3 regions of the Streptomyces sp. NPDC059785 genome follow, and region 1 is predicted to be linked to each of the others. Evidence: riboswitches for the same ligand, from Rfam matches in the RefSeq annotation. Region 1 holds a riboswitch; each other region holds the start of a gene.
The links. A riboswitch is a leader RNA that binds a small molecule or an ion and turns the genes downstream of it on or off. The one in region 1 is predicted to bind thiamine pyrophosphate.

Region 2: it holds a riboswitch for thiamine pyrophosphate, as region 1 does, so the genes downstream of both, ACFV6E_RS28705 (purine-cytosine permease family protein) here and thiO (glycine oxidase ThiO) in region 1, are expected to answer to the same signal.
Region 3: it holds a riboswitch for thiamine pyrophosphate, as region 1 does, so the genes downstream of both, thiC (phosphomethylpyrimidine synthase ThiC) here and thiO (glycine oxidase ThiO) in region 1, are expected to answer to the same signal.

The regions. Positions count from the first base shown of each region.
Region 1 covers NZ_JBHWHV010000082.1:11,401-16,120, forward strand. The annotation lists gene thiE (thiamine phosphate synthase) at 1-500, opposite strand, end outside; gene ACFV6E_RS38645 (Rv2175c family DNA-binding protein) at 651-1,016, opposite strand; gene ACFV6E_RS38650 (NAD(P)/FAD-dependent oxidoreductase) at 1,130-2,350, opposite strand; TPP riboswitch at 2,508-2,620, shown strand; gene thiO (glycine oxidase ThiO) at 2,618-3,808, shown strand; gene thiS (sulfur carrier protein ThiS) at 3,805-4,017, shown strand; gene ACFV6E_RS38665 (thiazole synthase) at 4,021-4,720, shown strand, end outside.
Region 2 covers NZ_JBHWHV010000043.1:74,517-79,236, reverse strand. The annotation lists gene ACFV6E_RS28720 (MDR family MFS transporter) at 1-413, opposite strand, end outside; gene ACFV6E_RS28715 (DUF309 domain-containing protein) at 674-1,207, opposite strand; tRNA gene ACFV6E_RS28710 (tRNA-Pro) at 1,327-1,400, shown strand; TPP riboswitch at 1,446-1,540, shown strand; gene ACFV6E_RS28705 (purine-cytosine permease family protein) at 1,530-2,939, shown strand; gene thiD (bifunctional hydroxymethylpyrimidine kinase/phosphomethylpyrimidine kinase) at 3,040-3,879, shown strand; gene ACFV6E_RS28695 (NAD(P)-dependent oxidoreductase) at 4,019-4,720, shown strand, end outside.
Region 3 covers NZ_JBHWHV010000023.1:70,629-75,348, reverse strand. The annotation lists gene ACFV6E_RS19140 (SsgA family sporulation/cell division regulator) at 1-346, shown strand, start outside; gene ACFV6E_RS19135 (YibE/F family protein) at 460-2,277, opposite strand; TPP riboswitch at 2,350-2,506, shown strand; gene thiC (phosphomethylpyrimidine synthase ThiC) at 2,499-4,340, shown strand; gene ACFV6E_RS19125 (VOC family protein) at 4,375-4,720, opposite strand, start outside.

The DNA.
Region 1 (4,720 bases):
GTGCGGCGGACCAGGTCCAGGCCGGGAGCGGGCCTGCCCGGCTTGGTCGGGGTGGGCCAGCAGGGGCCCGTGCAGAAGTAGTCCACGCCCGGCTGGACGGCGGCGGCGGACGCCTCGGCGGCCGTGTGCGTGGAGCGGCCGATCAGGACGTCGTCGCCGAGGATCGCGCGGGCCGCGGGCACCGGAAGGTCGCCCTGGCCCAGATGGAGCACCTGGGGGCCGGCCGGGTGGGCGGCGCGGGCCGCGTGGGCCACGTCCGCCCGGTCGTTCACCGACAGGAGTCTGCCGTGCTCCCGGCACTTGTCGGCGAAGAGCGCGAGGTACTCCAGCTCCTCGGCCGCCTCCAGGCTCTTGTCGCGCAGCTGCACGATGTCGACGCCGCCCGCCAGGACGGCGTCCAGGAACCCGGCCAGGTCGCCCTGGCGCTTGCGGGCGTCCGTGCACAGATAGACCAGGGCGTCGGCGAGCCGCGCACGCGCGGTGACTGCGGCCTGAGGCATGGGGGTCCCCCTGTTCGGGCTTCACGAGCCGGGCTCGTGAAGCGAAGCCGGGAACGCGGGGCGGGCGCCCCGCGTCCCCGGTGGCGCGCGGACCGCGGCGGCCGTGGGGCGGCGAGCCGTGGTCCGTGCGCCGGACGGTCGTCTTCCGGATCAGACGGCGAGCGCCTGGGCGCGGCGCTTCACCTCCGTGCCGCGATTCTCGCTCAGGGCCTGCGCGGGGGTGCCGGGCAGGCTGTCGTCGGGGGTGAAGAGCCACTCGAGCATCTCTTCGTCGGTGAAGCCGTCGTCCCGCAGGAGCGTCAGGGTGCCGGTCAGGCCCTTGACGACCTTGTCCCCGTCGATGAAGGCGGCGGGGACGTGCAGCGCCCGGTTCTCACCACGGCGTACGGCGATCAGCTGGCCCTCCTTGACCAGCTGCCGGACGCGGGTCACCTCGACGCCGAGCTGTTCGGCGATGTCGGGGACGGTGAGCCAGGCGGGGACGAGAGCATCGATCTTTGCGTCAATCTCGGTCACGGGACAAGCCTGCCATCTGGGACTGACAGTCGGTAGCCGGGCACCCTCCGGCCGGGTCGCGGCAGGCCGGGCTGTCCGCCGTACGGCGGGACGCGACCCCGCCGCCGTGGCCGTTACGCCGTGGCCGCCTTCAGCGGGCGGGCCGGGTCCGCCAGCAGCTCCGGATCCATCGCGGTGCCCGCCTCGATCAGCTTGCGCCCCTGGGCGAGGTCCCGGGGCCTGCCCACCGCCAGCAGGGCGACCAGCCGCCCTTCACGGAGCCAGCAGACGGTCCAGGCGGCGCCCGCCGGATCGCCCCGCCAGACCGTGGCGTCGCCGGCCGCGTGATGACCGGCGTACTGCACGAAACGGCCGAACTGCTCGGACCAGAAGTACGGCACCGGGTCGTACGCCGTGGGCGTCTCGCCGATGATGTTCGCCGCGACCGTGCGCGGCCCCTGGAGGGCGTTGTCCCAGTGGTGGACCAGCAGGCGCCCCTGGTAGCGGCCCGACGGGAAGGAGGCGCAGTCGCCGACCGCGTACACGTCGGGCGCCGAGGTGCGCAGGTGGTCGTCGGCGACGACCTCGCCGTGCGCGCCGAGCTCGATGCCGGAGCCCGCCAGCCAGGCCGTCGCGGGACAGGCCCCGATGCCGACGACGACCGCGCCCGCGGGCAGCCGGGTGCCGTCGTCCAGGATCACCGCGCCGGGTTCGACGCTCGCCACGCGCGCGTGAGTGCGCAGTTCGGTGCCACTGTCGGCGTACCAGCCGGTCATCGGCGCGGCCACCTCGGCGGGCAGCGCCCCGGCGAGCGGCCGGTCGGCGGCCTCGACGACGGTCACCGCGCAGCCGGCCTCACGGGCGGCGGTGGCGAATTCGGCGCCGATCCAGCCCGCCCCGACGACCACGACGTCGTGCTGCCGGGCGAGCACGGGGCGCAGCCGCTCGGCGTCGTCCAGGGTGCGCAGCAGATGGACCCCGGGGACGTCCTCCGCGCCCGGCAGCCGGATCGGCTCGGCGCCCGTGGCGAGCACCAGGACGTCGTACGGGACGGGTCCCTCCGCGGTGTCGACCTCGTGGTCGCCGGGGCGGACGGCGAGCACCTCGCGGCCGAGGCCCAGGGTGATGCCGAGCGCGGGGAAGTCGACGTCGAAGGCGGATCCCTCGGCCTTGCCGAGGAGCACGGCCTTGGACAGCGGTGGCCTGTCGTACGGCTGGTGCGGTTCCGCGCCGAGCACGGTCACGTCGCCCGCGAATCCCTGTTCCCGCAACGCGACCGCGGTCTGCACCCCGGCCATGCCCGCGCCCACGACGACGACCCGCCGTACCGTACGCCCCTGCGTCTGCTCGCTCACTCGATCACCTTAGACAACTGACAATTCGTCAGTCAGCGGACCGGGCCCGTGACCTGTTCCACACGCGCGTGCCGCCGCCCGGGTGGCGGCCGTCCCGGCCGCCGTGCGCGAGGGCTCCCCTACTGGCACCCGGACGGACGGGCTAGGGTGGCCAACGTAGAGCACACGCGGGAGCCCGGACGCACCGGGCTGAGAGGGAGGCTGGCCGGCCTCCGACCGTACGAACCTGATCCGGGTCATGCCGGCGAAGGGAGGGGCTGGACACCCATGGCGCTTGTGCCGGACACGGCGGACGTCCTCGTGGTCGGGGGCGGGATCATCGGGCTCGTGACCGCCTGGCGGGCCGCGCAGCACGGGTTCGCCACCGCGGTCGTGGACCCCGAGCCGGGCGGCGGGGCGGCGCAGGTGGCCGCCGGGATGCTGGCCGCCGTCACCGAGCTGCACCACGGCGAGCAGACCCTGCTGGGCCTCAATCTGGCCTCCGCGGAGCGTTATCCGGACTTCGCGGCCGAGCTGACCGGGGCGACGGGTCTCGACCTCGGCTACCGCAGGAGCGGCACGCTCGCGGTCGCCCTGGACGCCGACGACCGCGCCCACATGCGCGAACTGCACGCGCTGCAACGCCGGTCGGGGCTCGACTCGGAGTGGCTCAGCGGCCGCGAGTGCCGCCGCCTGGAGCCGATGCTCGCGCCCGGCGTGCGCGGCGGGCTCCGGGTCGACGGGGACCACCAGATCGACCCGCGGCGGCTCGCCGCGGCCCTGGTCACCGCCTGCGAACGCGCCGGGGTCGTCCTCCACCGCACCTGGGCACAGCGGCTGACCGTCCTGCGCGACCGGGCGGCCGGTGTCGTCACCGCGGACGGCACCGCGCTCGCCGCCGGCCGGGTCGTCCTGGCGGCGGGCAGCCTCAGCGGGCGCCTCGCGGGCGTGCCCGACGACGTAGTGCCGCCCGTACGGCCGGTGAAGGGGCAGGTACTGCGGCTGACGGTGCCGAAGCGGTACGCGCCGTTCCTGAGCCGTACGGTGCGTGCCGTGGTGCGCGGCAGTCAGGTCTATCTGGTGCCCCGGGTGAGCGGCGAGCTCGTCGTCGGCGCCACCAGCGAGGAACTGGGCTGGGACACCACCGTGACCGCGGGCGGGGTGTACGAGCTGCTGCGGGACGCCCACGAGCTGGTCCCCGGCATCACGGAGCTGCCGCTGACCGAGACCCGCGCGGGACTGCGTCCCGGCTCCCCCGACAACGCGCCGCTGCTCGGCCCGACCGTGCTGGACGGCCTGCTCCTGGCCACCGGCCACTACCGCAACGGTGTCCTCCTCACGCCCGTCACCGGCGACGCCATGGCGCACGTCCTGACCACCGGTGAACTCCCGGACGTGGCCCGCCCCTTCAGCCCCGGGCGGTTCGGCCAGGGCCCGGCCGGAGCGGCCCGCACGAACCCCACGGAGCAGCCCGTATGAGCGTCCTCGTCACCGTCTTCGTCAACGGGGAGCGGCGGACGGTCGCCGACGGCACCGCGCTCGACGCGCTCGTCGCGACCCTCACCGCGGCCCCCTCGGGCATCGCCGCCGCCCTCAACGAAACCGTCGTCCCGCGCGCGCAGTGGCCGGTCACCGCCCTAGGCGAGGGTGACCGCGTCGAAGTCCTCACCGCCGTCCAAGGAGGCTGAACCATGGCCGACGACTCCTTCGTCCTCGGTGGTACGACCTACGCGTCCCGCCTGATCATGGGCACGGGCGGCGCGCCCAGCCTCGACGTCCTGGAGCGCTCGCTGCTGGCGTCCGGCACGGAGCTGACGACGGTCGCGATGCGCCGGGTCGACCCGGCGGCCCACGGCTCGGTGCTCTCGGTGCTCGGCCGGCTCGGCATCCGCGTCCTGCCGAACACGGCGGGCTGCTTCACAGCGGGCGAGGCCGTGCTGACCGCCCGCCTCGCGCGCGAGGCACTGGGCACGGATCTGGTCAAGCTGGAGGTCATCGCCGACGAGCGGACGCTGCTGCCCGATCCGATCGAGCTGCTCGACGCCGCCGAGACGCTGGTGGACGACGGGTTCACCGTGCTGCCGTACACGAACGACGATCCGGTGCTGGCGCGCAAGCTCCAGGACGCCGGCTGCGCCGCGATCATGCCGCTGGGCTCGCCCATCGGCTCCGGCCTCGGCATCCGCAACCCGCACAACTTCGAGCTGATCGTCGAGCACGCGCGCGTGCCGGTGATCCTGGACGCGGGGGCCGGTACGGCCTCGGACGTCGCGCTGGCGATGGAGCTGGGCTGCGCGGCCGTGATGCTGGCCTCGGCCGTGACCCGCGCCCAGGAGCCGGTGCTGATGGCCGAGGGTATGCGGCACGCCGTGGAGGCCGGGCGGCTGGCGT
Region 2 (4,720 bases), on a different contig from region 1:
ATCGCGGTGACCATCAGACCGCCCGCCCCGATGCCCTGCATCGCCCGCCACGCGATCAGCAGCGGCATGTTCGTGGCCAGCCCGCACAGGAACGAACCGGTGATGAAGACGACCGCCGAGACCTGGAAGACCAGCTTGCGCCCGAACAGGTCGCCGAACTTGCCGACCAGCACCGTCGCCACGGTCTCCGCCAGCAGGTACGAGGTGACGACCCACGACATGTGCGAGGCGCCGCCCAGGTCCGCCACGATCGTCGGCAGGGCGGTGCCGACGATCGTCTGGTCGAGGGCCGCGAGCAGCACGCCCAGCATGATCGTCACGAAGACGACGTTGCGCCGCCGGTTGTCCAGCACGGGGGGCGCGGCGGCCGGGGCGGACGCCGACGACGGCACGCTCTCGTCTGTGGTCGTCACAGGGCCAGCGTCACACTGCCGAGTGGCGGGTGCATGCGGGGTGCTCCGCCTGGCGTACAGGGCGCTCCGCCGGAGGCGGGGTGTGGTCCGCCGTCGGTCGGCCGCCTGCCTGCCGGCCGGCTGCCCGCGCCGGCCAGGCGCTCCACCGGCGGTGCCGCGGACTGCCGTCGGCCGGCTGCGGCGCCGCCTTGGCCGGTCGCGCGGTTCCCCGCGCCCCTGACGGGGCGCACCCCGACCGCGGCGGACCTCGCGCGGCTCCCTCAGGGGGTGGGTCCCGTCAGTTTCGGTGCTCGCTTCCCGGCGTCGATCGCCGTCCCGCCCTGCTCGACCTCCGCGGCCAGCTCCCGGGCCCAGGCGGCCAGTTCCGCCGGGTGCAGTCCGTGGGGCCGGGGGCGGCCGGCCGTCGTGGACCACTCCTCGATCGCTCCCGCGCCGCGGCGCAGCAGGCGGGCGCCGCCCGTCACGTTGCCCCGGGCCGCGTGGGTCAGGCCCACCGCGAGCTGGGCCATCCCGCGCCACAGCGCGCGCTCGGTGTCGGGGCCCGACTTCCAGGCGTCCTCGAAGACCTCGTGCGCGTGGAACGGCTTGCCCGCCGCGAGCAGCGTCTGCGCCTCGGCGACGGTCTCCGCCGGGGTGCGCACCACCCCCTCGGGCTGCCGCTCCACCCCGTCCGCGCCGTACGGCAGCGGACGGCCGAGACCGTCCCGGGGCCGGGCGTTGCGCGCCCGGCCCTCCGTGTCCCGGTCGCGCCCGCCGCTGCCGCCGGTGTCCCCGGTCGCCGATGTCGCGCTCATACCGCGATTGTCCCGCCCCGGCCCGCGCACCGCCGCCCCGCCCCCCGCGGACCGTCCCCGTACGTGGGGTAAAGTTCTCTGCGCGCCGCCACGCGGGAAGAACACCGCGGCGGGCGCACCGGGACGTGGCGCAGCTTGGTAGCGCACTTGACTGGGGGTCAAGGGGTCGCAGGTTCAAATCCTGTCGTCCCGACGGTGCGAAGGGTCTTCACGGGCGACAGCCCGCGAGGGCCCTTTTCCCACGGACACGGGGTGCCCCGTAAGAGGGCTGAGATCACACCCGTCGAACCTGAACCAGTTAGGACTGGCGGAGGGATGTCTCATGGCGTTGCCGCATGCCCGCGCGGAAACGGCCGGTACCGGAGCAGAGGGCCGGGGTGTCTTCGACGGGCGGATGCCCGCCGCCCCCGGTGATCTGCGCATCGAGGCGCGGGGAATCGCGCCGGTGCCAAAGGACGCGCGGTACGGCGGGCCCGGGCGGCTGTTCACCGTCTGGTTCGCGCCCAACCTGACCATGACCGGGGTCTTCACCGGCACCCTCGGCGCCGCGCTCGGCCTCGACTTCGCCACCGCGCTCACCGCCGTCGTCCTCGGCACCCTGCTCGGGGCCGTGCCGACCGCGTACCTGGGCACCTGGGGCAGCCGGACCGGTGCCGGGCAGCTCCCGCTCGCCGGGCTGGCCTTCGGCCGGGCGGTGGCGGTGCCGGGCGCCCTGCAATGGCTGTCCTCCATCGCCTGGGACGCGCTGATCGGCCTGTTCGGCGGCGACGCCCTCGCACAGCTCTGCGGCCGGCCGTTCTGGCTGGGCGCCCTGGTCATGCTGGCCGCGCAGGGCGTGCTCGGCGTCCTCGGGTACGAGGCGATCCACCGGCTCCAGACCGTGATGACCTTCGCGCTCGCGGCCGCGTTCGCCGCGCTCACCGTCAGGCTGGCCGACGGCGGCACCGCGAGCGCCGCGGCCGGCACCGCACACGGCGCCGACCGGGCCGGCGCATTCGTCCTGACCTGCACGGTCGCGCTGAGTCTGGCCCTGTCCTGGGCGCCCTACGCCAGCGACTTCAGCCGCTATCTGCCGCGCGACACCTCACGGCCGCGGATGTTCTGGTGCACGCTGCTCGGCATCTCGGTGTCCTTCGTCGCCGTCCAGGCGCTCGGCCTGTGGGGCGCGTCCGTGTTCACCGACCAGACCGCCCGCGGCGTCGACACCCTGCTCGGCGGCGGCGTACTCGGCGCGTCCGGGCTGCTCGTCGTGGCCCTCGCCGCGCTGTGCAGCAACGCGATGAACGACTACAGCGGCTCGCTCGCCCTCCAGACCATGGGCGTACGCGTGCCACGCCCCGTCGCCGCCGCCCTGGCCGCCGTGCTCGGCTTCCCGCTCGTCCTGTGGATGCACGCGGCCGACACCACCACCCGCTTCCAGAACGTCCTGCTGCTCGTCGGCTACTGGATACCCGGGTTCGTGGCGATCGTCGTCGTGGACTGGGCCGCCCGCGCCAGAGCCCGCCGCGGCGCGCCCGTCGACCTGGCCGCCGAGCGCGCCCGCCCGGTGCCCTGGTGGCCGGCGCTCACGGCGTTCCTCGCCGCCTTCGCCGCGGCGGTGCCGTTCATGAGCACCAGCCTGTACGTGGGCCCGGTGGCCGAGGCCCTGCACGGCGCCGACCTCGCCTACGGGGTGGCGTTCCTGGTGGCCCTCGCCGTGTACACGCCGCTGCGCGTGCGCCGGCCCCACTGATGCCCCCGCGCGCCCCCCGACCTCCCCTCCTCCTTCCGCACGGAGCCGCACCACCATGCCCACCGCCCCGTACGTCCGGCCACCCGAAGGAGAGCCTGGTATGACCCCTCAGCCCGTCCCGGCCACCCCGGGCGCCGCCCCTCGCACCGCGCCGCCCCGCGTCCTGACCGTCGCCGGATCCGACTCCGGCGGCGGCGCGGGCATCCAGGCCGACCTCAAGACGATGCTCGCCCTCGGCGCGCACGGCATGAGCGTGCTCACCGCCGTCACCGCGCAGAACTCCCTCGGCGTGCAGGGCGCGTGGGAACTGCCCGCCGAGGCGGTCCGCGCCCAGTACCGCAGCGTCGTGGACGACATCGGGGTGCAGGCGGTGAAGACCGGCATGCTCGCCTCGCCGCTGCTCGTCGAGACGGTCGCCGAACTGCTCGCCGGGACGGCCGCGCCCGTGGTGGTGGACCCGGTCAGCGTGTCCAAGCACGGCGACCGGCTGCTGGCCGACGACGCGCTGGACGCCGTACGGAACACACTGCTGCCTACGGCGACGGTGGCGACGCCGAACCTGGACGAGACGGCGGAGCTCACCGGGATCGCCGTAGCCGACGAGGCGGACATGGTGCGGGCCGCGGACCGGCTGCTGTCGTACGGGCCCCGGTGGGTCCTGGTCAAGGGCGGGCACCTGCCCGGCGCGGCCGTCGACCTGCTGACCGACGGCACCGAGGAGCACTGGCTGCGCGCCCCGCGCCACGACAACCGCCATACGCACGGCACCGGTTGCACGCTCGCCTCGGCCGTCGCGGTGGGCCTGGCCCAGGGCCACCCGGTACCGGCGGCGGTACGGCTGGCGAAGGACTACGTCACCGGAGCGATCGAGTCCGGCTTCCCCCTGGGCGCGGGCATCGGCCCCGTCGACCACGGCTGGCGGACCCGCGGGGCGGACTGACCGCGCCCGGTCCCCGGCGCCGGACGGCGGCACGCGTCCGGCCCAGCACCGCGCATGCCCCCGGGACGTACGAGGAAGACGTACGAGGAAGACGTACGAGGAAGACGTACGAGGAAGACGTACGGGGAGAAGGAGACACGTGAGCATTCCGCCCCCGCCCTCCGTCGCCGGCCGGCCCGTCGTGCTGCTGCGGCCCGCCCCGCAGCGAACCGACCGCATCTTCACGCCCGGCGCCCTGCGGCTGCTGCACGACCGCTTCACCGTCGTGGACCTCGCCGACGACCCGTCGGACGAGGCGTTCGACGCGGCGCTGCCCGACGCCTTCGCGATCATCGGCCAGCCCGACCTGCCCGCCGGGCGGCTGGCCCGCGCACCCCGGCTGCGGGCCCTGCTGAACGTCGAGGGCAACTTCTATCCGAACGTCGACTACGAGACCTGCTTCCGGCGCGGTGTCCACGTGCTCGGCTGCGGACCCGCCTACGCGCAGGCCGTCGCCGAGTACGCGCTCGCCCTCGCCCTCGACCTGGCCCGGGGCATCAGCCGCGAGGACCGCGCCTTCCGCGCCGGACGCGAGCGCTACGTGTCCGACGGCAACGCCGACGCCGTACTCCTGCGCGGCTCGGACATCGGCCTCGTCGGCTTCGGCAACCTCGGCCGCGCGCTGCACCCGCTGCTCGCCCCCTTCCGGCCCACTCTCCGGGTGTACGACCCCTGGCTGCCGCCCGGCGCGCTGCGCGAGTACGGAGTACTGCCCGCCTCACTGGACGAGACCCTCGCCAGGAGCCGGTTCGTGTTCGTCCTCGCCACCGTCACGGACGACAGCCGCCGGCTCCTCGGCGCA
Region 3 (4,720 bases), on a different contig from region 1:
CTGCGATCCGTTCGCCGTGCGGCTGACCTTCCATCTGCCCGGCGACGCCCCGGTGACGTGGGCCTTCGGCCGGGAACTGCTGATCGACGGCGTGGGCCGCCCCTGCGGGGACGGTGACGTACGCATCTCCCCCACGGAGCCGGAGCTCTTCGGCGAGGTGCTGATCCGGCTCCAAGTGGGCGGTGACCAGGCGCTGTTCCGATCGGGTACGGCTCCGCTGGTGGCCTTCCTCGACCGGACGGACCGGCTCGTCCCGCTGGGGCAGGAGCGTTCCCTCGCGCACTTCGACACCCACCTCGACGACGCGCTGGACCGCATCCTGGCCGAGGAACAGAGCGCGGGCTGAGCACAGCGGTGCCTGCAAGTCCCTGTGCCTGGTGCCTGTGCCCGGCACCTGACGACCCCGTGCCTCCGTCTCTGCCTTCCCTCCCGACGGGCCCGGCCGTGGCCGGGCCGGGCTCAGCGCTTCCGCCGCCGGCCCCGCCCGCCCCGCGCGGGTGTCCTGGCGTCCGCATCGAGCGGGGGCCGGGCACTTGCCGGGGCCGGGACGCCCGCTGACTTCGTGCGGTCGGCCGACACCACCAGGGCCGCCAGCGCGGTGGTGACCGGGACCGACGCGACCAGACCGATCGAGCCCACCAGCGTGCGCACGATCTCCTCGGCGACCAGCTCGCTGTTGGCGACCGTACCGACGCTGCTCTGCGCGATGGAGAAGAGCAGCAGCAGCGGCAGCGCGGCGCCCGCGTAGGCCAGGACCAGGGTGTTGACGACCGACGCGATGTGGTCGCGGCCGATCCGGATGCCCGCGCGGTACAGCTTGCGCCACCCCATCGTCGGGTCCGCCTGGTGCAGCTCCCAGACCGCGGAGGTCTGCGTCACCGTGACGTCGTCGAGCACGCCGAGCGAGCCGATGATGACGCCGGCCAGCAGCAGACCGCTCATGTCGATGGCCGGGTACAGGCCGTGGATGAGGCCGGTGTTGTCGTCCACATTGCCGGTGAGCGCCGCCCAGCCGATGAACCCGGAGCCCAGGATGCCGATCAGCAGCAGCGAGAGCAGCGTGCCGAGCACCGCCACTGATGTGCGGGCCGAGAGGCCGTGGCACATGTAGAGGGCGATCAGCATGATGGCGCTGGCTCCGACGACCGCCACTATCAGCGGGTTCGACCCCTGGAGGATCGCGGGCAGGATGAAGAACGTCAGCACCAGGAAGCTGACGGCCAGCGCGATCAGCGCCATGACTCCGCGCATCCGGCCCACCACCACGACGGCCAGCGCGAAGATCCCGGCGAGCAGCGCCATGGGCAGCTTGCGGTTCACGTCGGCGACCGAGTACTGGAGGTTCTCCGGCGCGGAGGGCTCGTAGGCGACCACGACCTTCTCGCCCTGGCTCAACTGCCGTGACTGGTCCGGCTGGACGATCTCGGTGAAGGTCCGGCCCTTGTCCTTGCCGGTGTCGACCCGGATCGTCGCCTTCTTGCACTCGCCGGTCGCCTGCTGCTGGGCGGAGGAGCCCTCGGCGGTGGAGGTGTCGCCGGTCGGGGTGTCCGCCGAGGCGTTGACGGACTTGCAGTCCACCCGGACGACCTTGGTGACCGTCGCCTGCTGGGTCTGCCGGTCGAAGCCGACACCGGTGCGCTCATGGGAGGGGGCACCGCCCGGCCAGAGCACCGCCAGGCCCACGACGACCGCTGTCGCGAAGGGAATCAGCACCGCGGCGATGACCTTGCGAAGATGCTTCGAGACGGGCGCGGCCGGGCCGTGACTGTGCGAGTGCCCGTGGCCGTGGCCGTGGCCGTGGCCGTTCCCGTGCCCGTCCCCGTCCTCGGGCCCCGGCCCGTGCCCGCCGCCGGATCCCGGACCCTGGCCGCCACCGGGCCCTGATCCGCCACCAGGCCCCGATCCGCCGCCGGGTCCCGGACCTTGCCCGTTCCCGCCCGCGGACCCGGACCCAAATCCTGATCCGCCGAGTGCCGGGCCTTGCGCGCTCCCGCCCCCGCCTCCGAACCCTCGCCCGCCGCCCTGACCCGGCCCCCGCGCGCCACCGAATCCGCCACCCGGTCCATGCCCGCTCGGTCCATGCCCGTCCGGCCCGTGTCCACCCGGTCCGTGGCCGCCGGGCCCGTGCCCGCCCGGCCCATGGGCCTGCCTGTCGCCGGGATCCTGCCCATGGCCGCCGTCCGGGCCCGGCCCGGACGGCGGTCTGTGAGGCGTTCTCTGCGGCGGCCCGTGCGGCGGCCGGGAGGGTGGGAAGGGCGGCTGAGGCGTCGTGGTCACCGACCGATCATCGCAAGAACGAAGGGGGCCCTCTGTTCACCGCGCCAATATTGCCGCTAGCGTGGAGTTACCTTTTGCACACGCGGGAGCTCGGAGCACCGGGCTGAGAGGGCGCTGACCTCCGTCCCAGCGATGTTTCACATGAAACATCGGCGGACGGACACCGCTGCGTCGACCGCTGAACCTGTTACCGGGTAATGCCGGCGTAGGGAGTAGGTCTCATGACCAACAACGACGTACGCACGCCTGCCTCCAGCCAGACGGACGAGGTGTCCGACGTGTCTCCGGGCGATCAGTCCCAGGAGCCGTCGCGGGAGGCCGGCAGGTCCATCGGCTGGCACAAGGCATACGTCGAGGGCTCACGCTCCGACCTGCGGGTGCCGGTCCGTCAGGTGCACCTGACCAACGGGCGGTCGGTCACGCTGTACGACACCTCGGGCCCGTACACCGATCCGGCCGTCGACACCGACGTACGCAGGGGCCTGGCGCCGCTGCGGGAGAACTGGATCACCGCTCGCGGCGACACCGAGGAGTACGCGGGCCGCCCCGTCCGTCCCGAGGACGACGGGATCAGGCACACCGCGCCGCGCGGGGGCCTGCGTAATCTCGACGCGGTCTTCCCGGGACGGCCGCGCCAGCCGCGCCGGGGCCGCCCAGGCCGGCCGGTCACCCAGCTCGCCTACGCACGGCGCGGCGAGATCACGCCCGAGATGGAGTTCGTGGCGGTCCGCGAGAACGTCGACCCCGAGGTCGTACGTGAGGAGATCGCCGCAGGCCGCGCGGTCCTGCCCGCGAACGTCAACCACCCGGAGATCGAGCCGATGATCATCGGCAAGCGGTTCCTGGTGAAGGTCAACGCCAACATCGGCAATTCCGCGGTCACTTCCTCCATCGAGGAGGAGGTCGAGAAGATGACCTGGGCCACCCGCTGGGGTGCCGACACGGTCATGGACCTGTCGACCGGGCGCAACATCCACACGACCCGCGAATGGGTCCTGCGCAACTCCCCCGTCCCCATCGGCACTGTCCCGCTGTACCAGGCGCTGGAGAAGGTCGACGGCCGGGCCGAGGAGCTGACCTGGGAGATCTACAAGGACACGGTCATCGAGCAGGCCGAGCAGGGCGTGGACTACATGACCGTCCACGCGGGCGTACGCCTGTCGTACGTGCCGCTCACGGCGAACCGCAAGACCGGCATCGTCTCGCGCGGCGGCTCGATCATGGCGGCCTGGTGCCTGGCGCACCACAAGGAGTCGTTCCTGTACGAGCACTTCGATGAACTCTGCGAAATCCTCGCCGCGTACGACGTCACGTACTCGCTCGGCGACGGCCTGCGGCCCGGCTCGATCGCGGACGCCAACGACCAGGCACAGTTCGCGGAATTGCGGACGCTCGGGGAACTCAACGCGATCGCCAAGCGTTTGAACGTACAGACCATGATCGAGGGCCCGGGACATGTCCCGATGCACAAGATCAAGGAGAACATCGACCTTCAGCAGGAGATCTGCGATGAAGCTCCGTTCTATACGCTCGGCCCGCTGACGACGGACGTCGCACCCGCGTACGACCACATCACCTCCGGCATCGGTGCCGCGATGATCGCCTGGTGGGGCACGGCCATGCTCTGCTACGTCACGCCCAAGGAACACTTGGGCCTGCCCAACCGTGACGACGTCAAGACCGGCGTCATCACCTACAAGATCGCCGCCCACGCAGCCGACCTCGCCAAGGGGCACCCCGGTGTGCAGGAATGGGACGATGCGCTGTCCGACGCCCGCTTCGAGTTCCGGTGGGAGGACCAGTTCAATCTGGCCCTCGACCCGGACACGGCACGGGAGTTCCACGACGAGACGCTCCCGGCCGAGCCCGCCAAGACGGCACACTTCTGCTCGATGTGCGGCCCGAAGTTCTGCTCGATGAAGATCAGCCAGAGCATCACCGAGCGGTTCGGCGGCGGGGCGGCCGACGGCGCCTCCGCCGAGGAGGTCGCCGAGGGGATGCTGGAGAAATCGCGGGAGTTCGCGGCGAGCGGCAACCGGGTCTATCTGCCCATCGCCGACTGACGCGACGGCGGGCCGGCTCCCCGGCGTGGCGTGGTCACGCCGGGGCGTCCTCCGGGTACCAGCGGAGTTCCACGGTGTTCCCGTCAGGGTCCTGGACGTAGACGGACGTGGCGGAGCCGCGTGCGCCGAAGCGGTCGACGGGGCCTTGTAGAACCGTGAAGGTCCCGGACGCGATGACTTCGTCCCAGTCCAGCGGTTCCACGGTGAGACAGATGTGATCGACGTTGGACTCGCCCCGGGGGCGGCCGACCAGATCGATGATGGTTTCGGAGGTGATGCGCACCGAGGGGAACGGGACCCGGCCCGCCCGCCACTCGGCGACGCGTACGGGTTCGAGGCCGAGGAGACCGGTGTAGAAGTCCAGGGAGCGCTCGACCTCC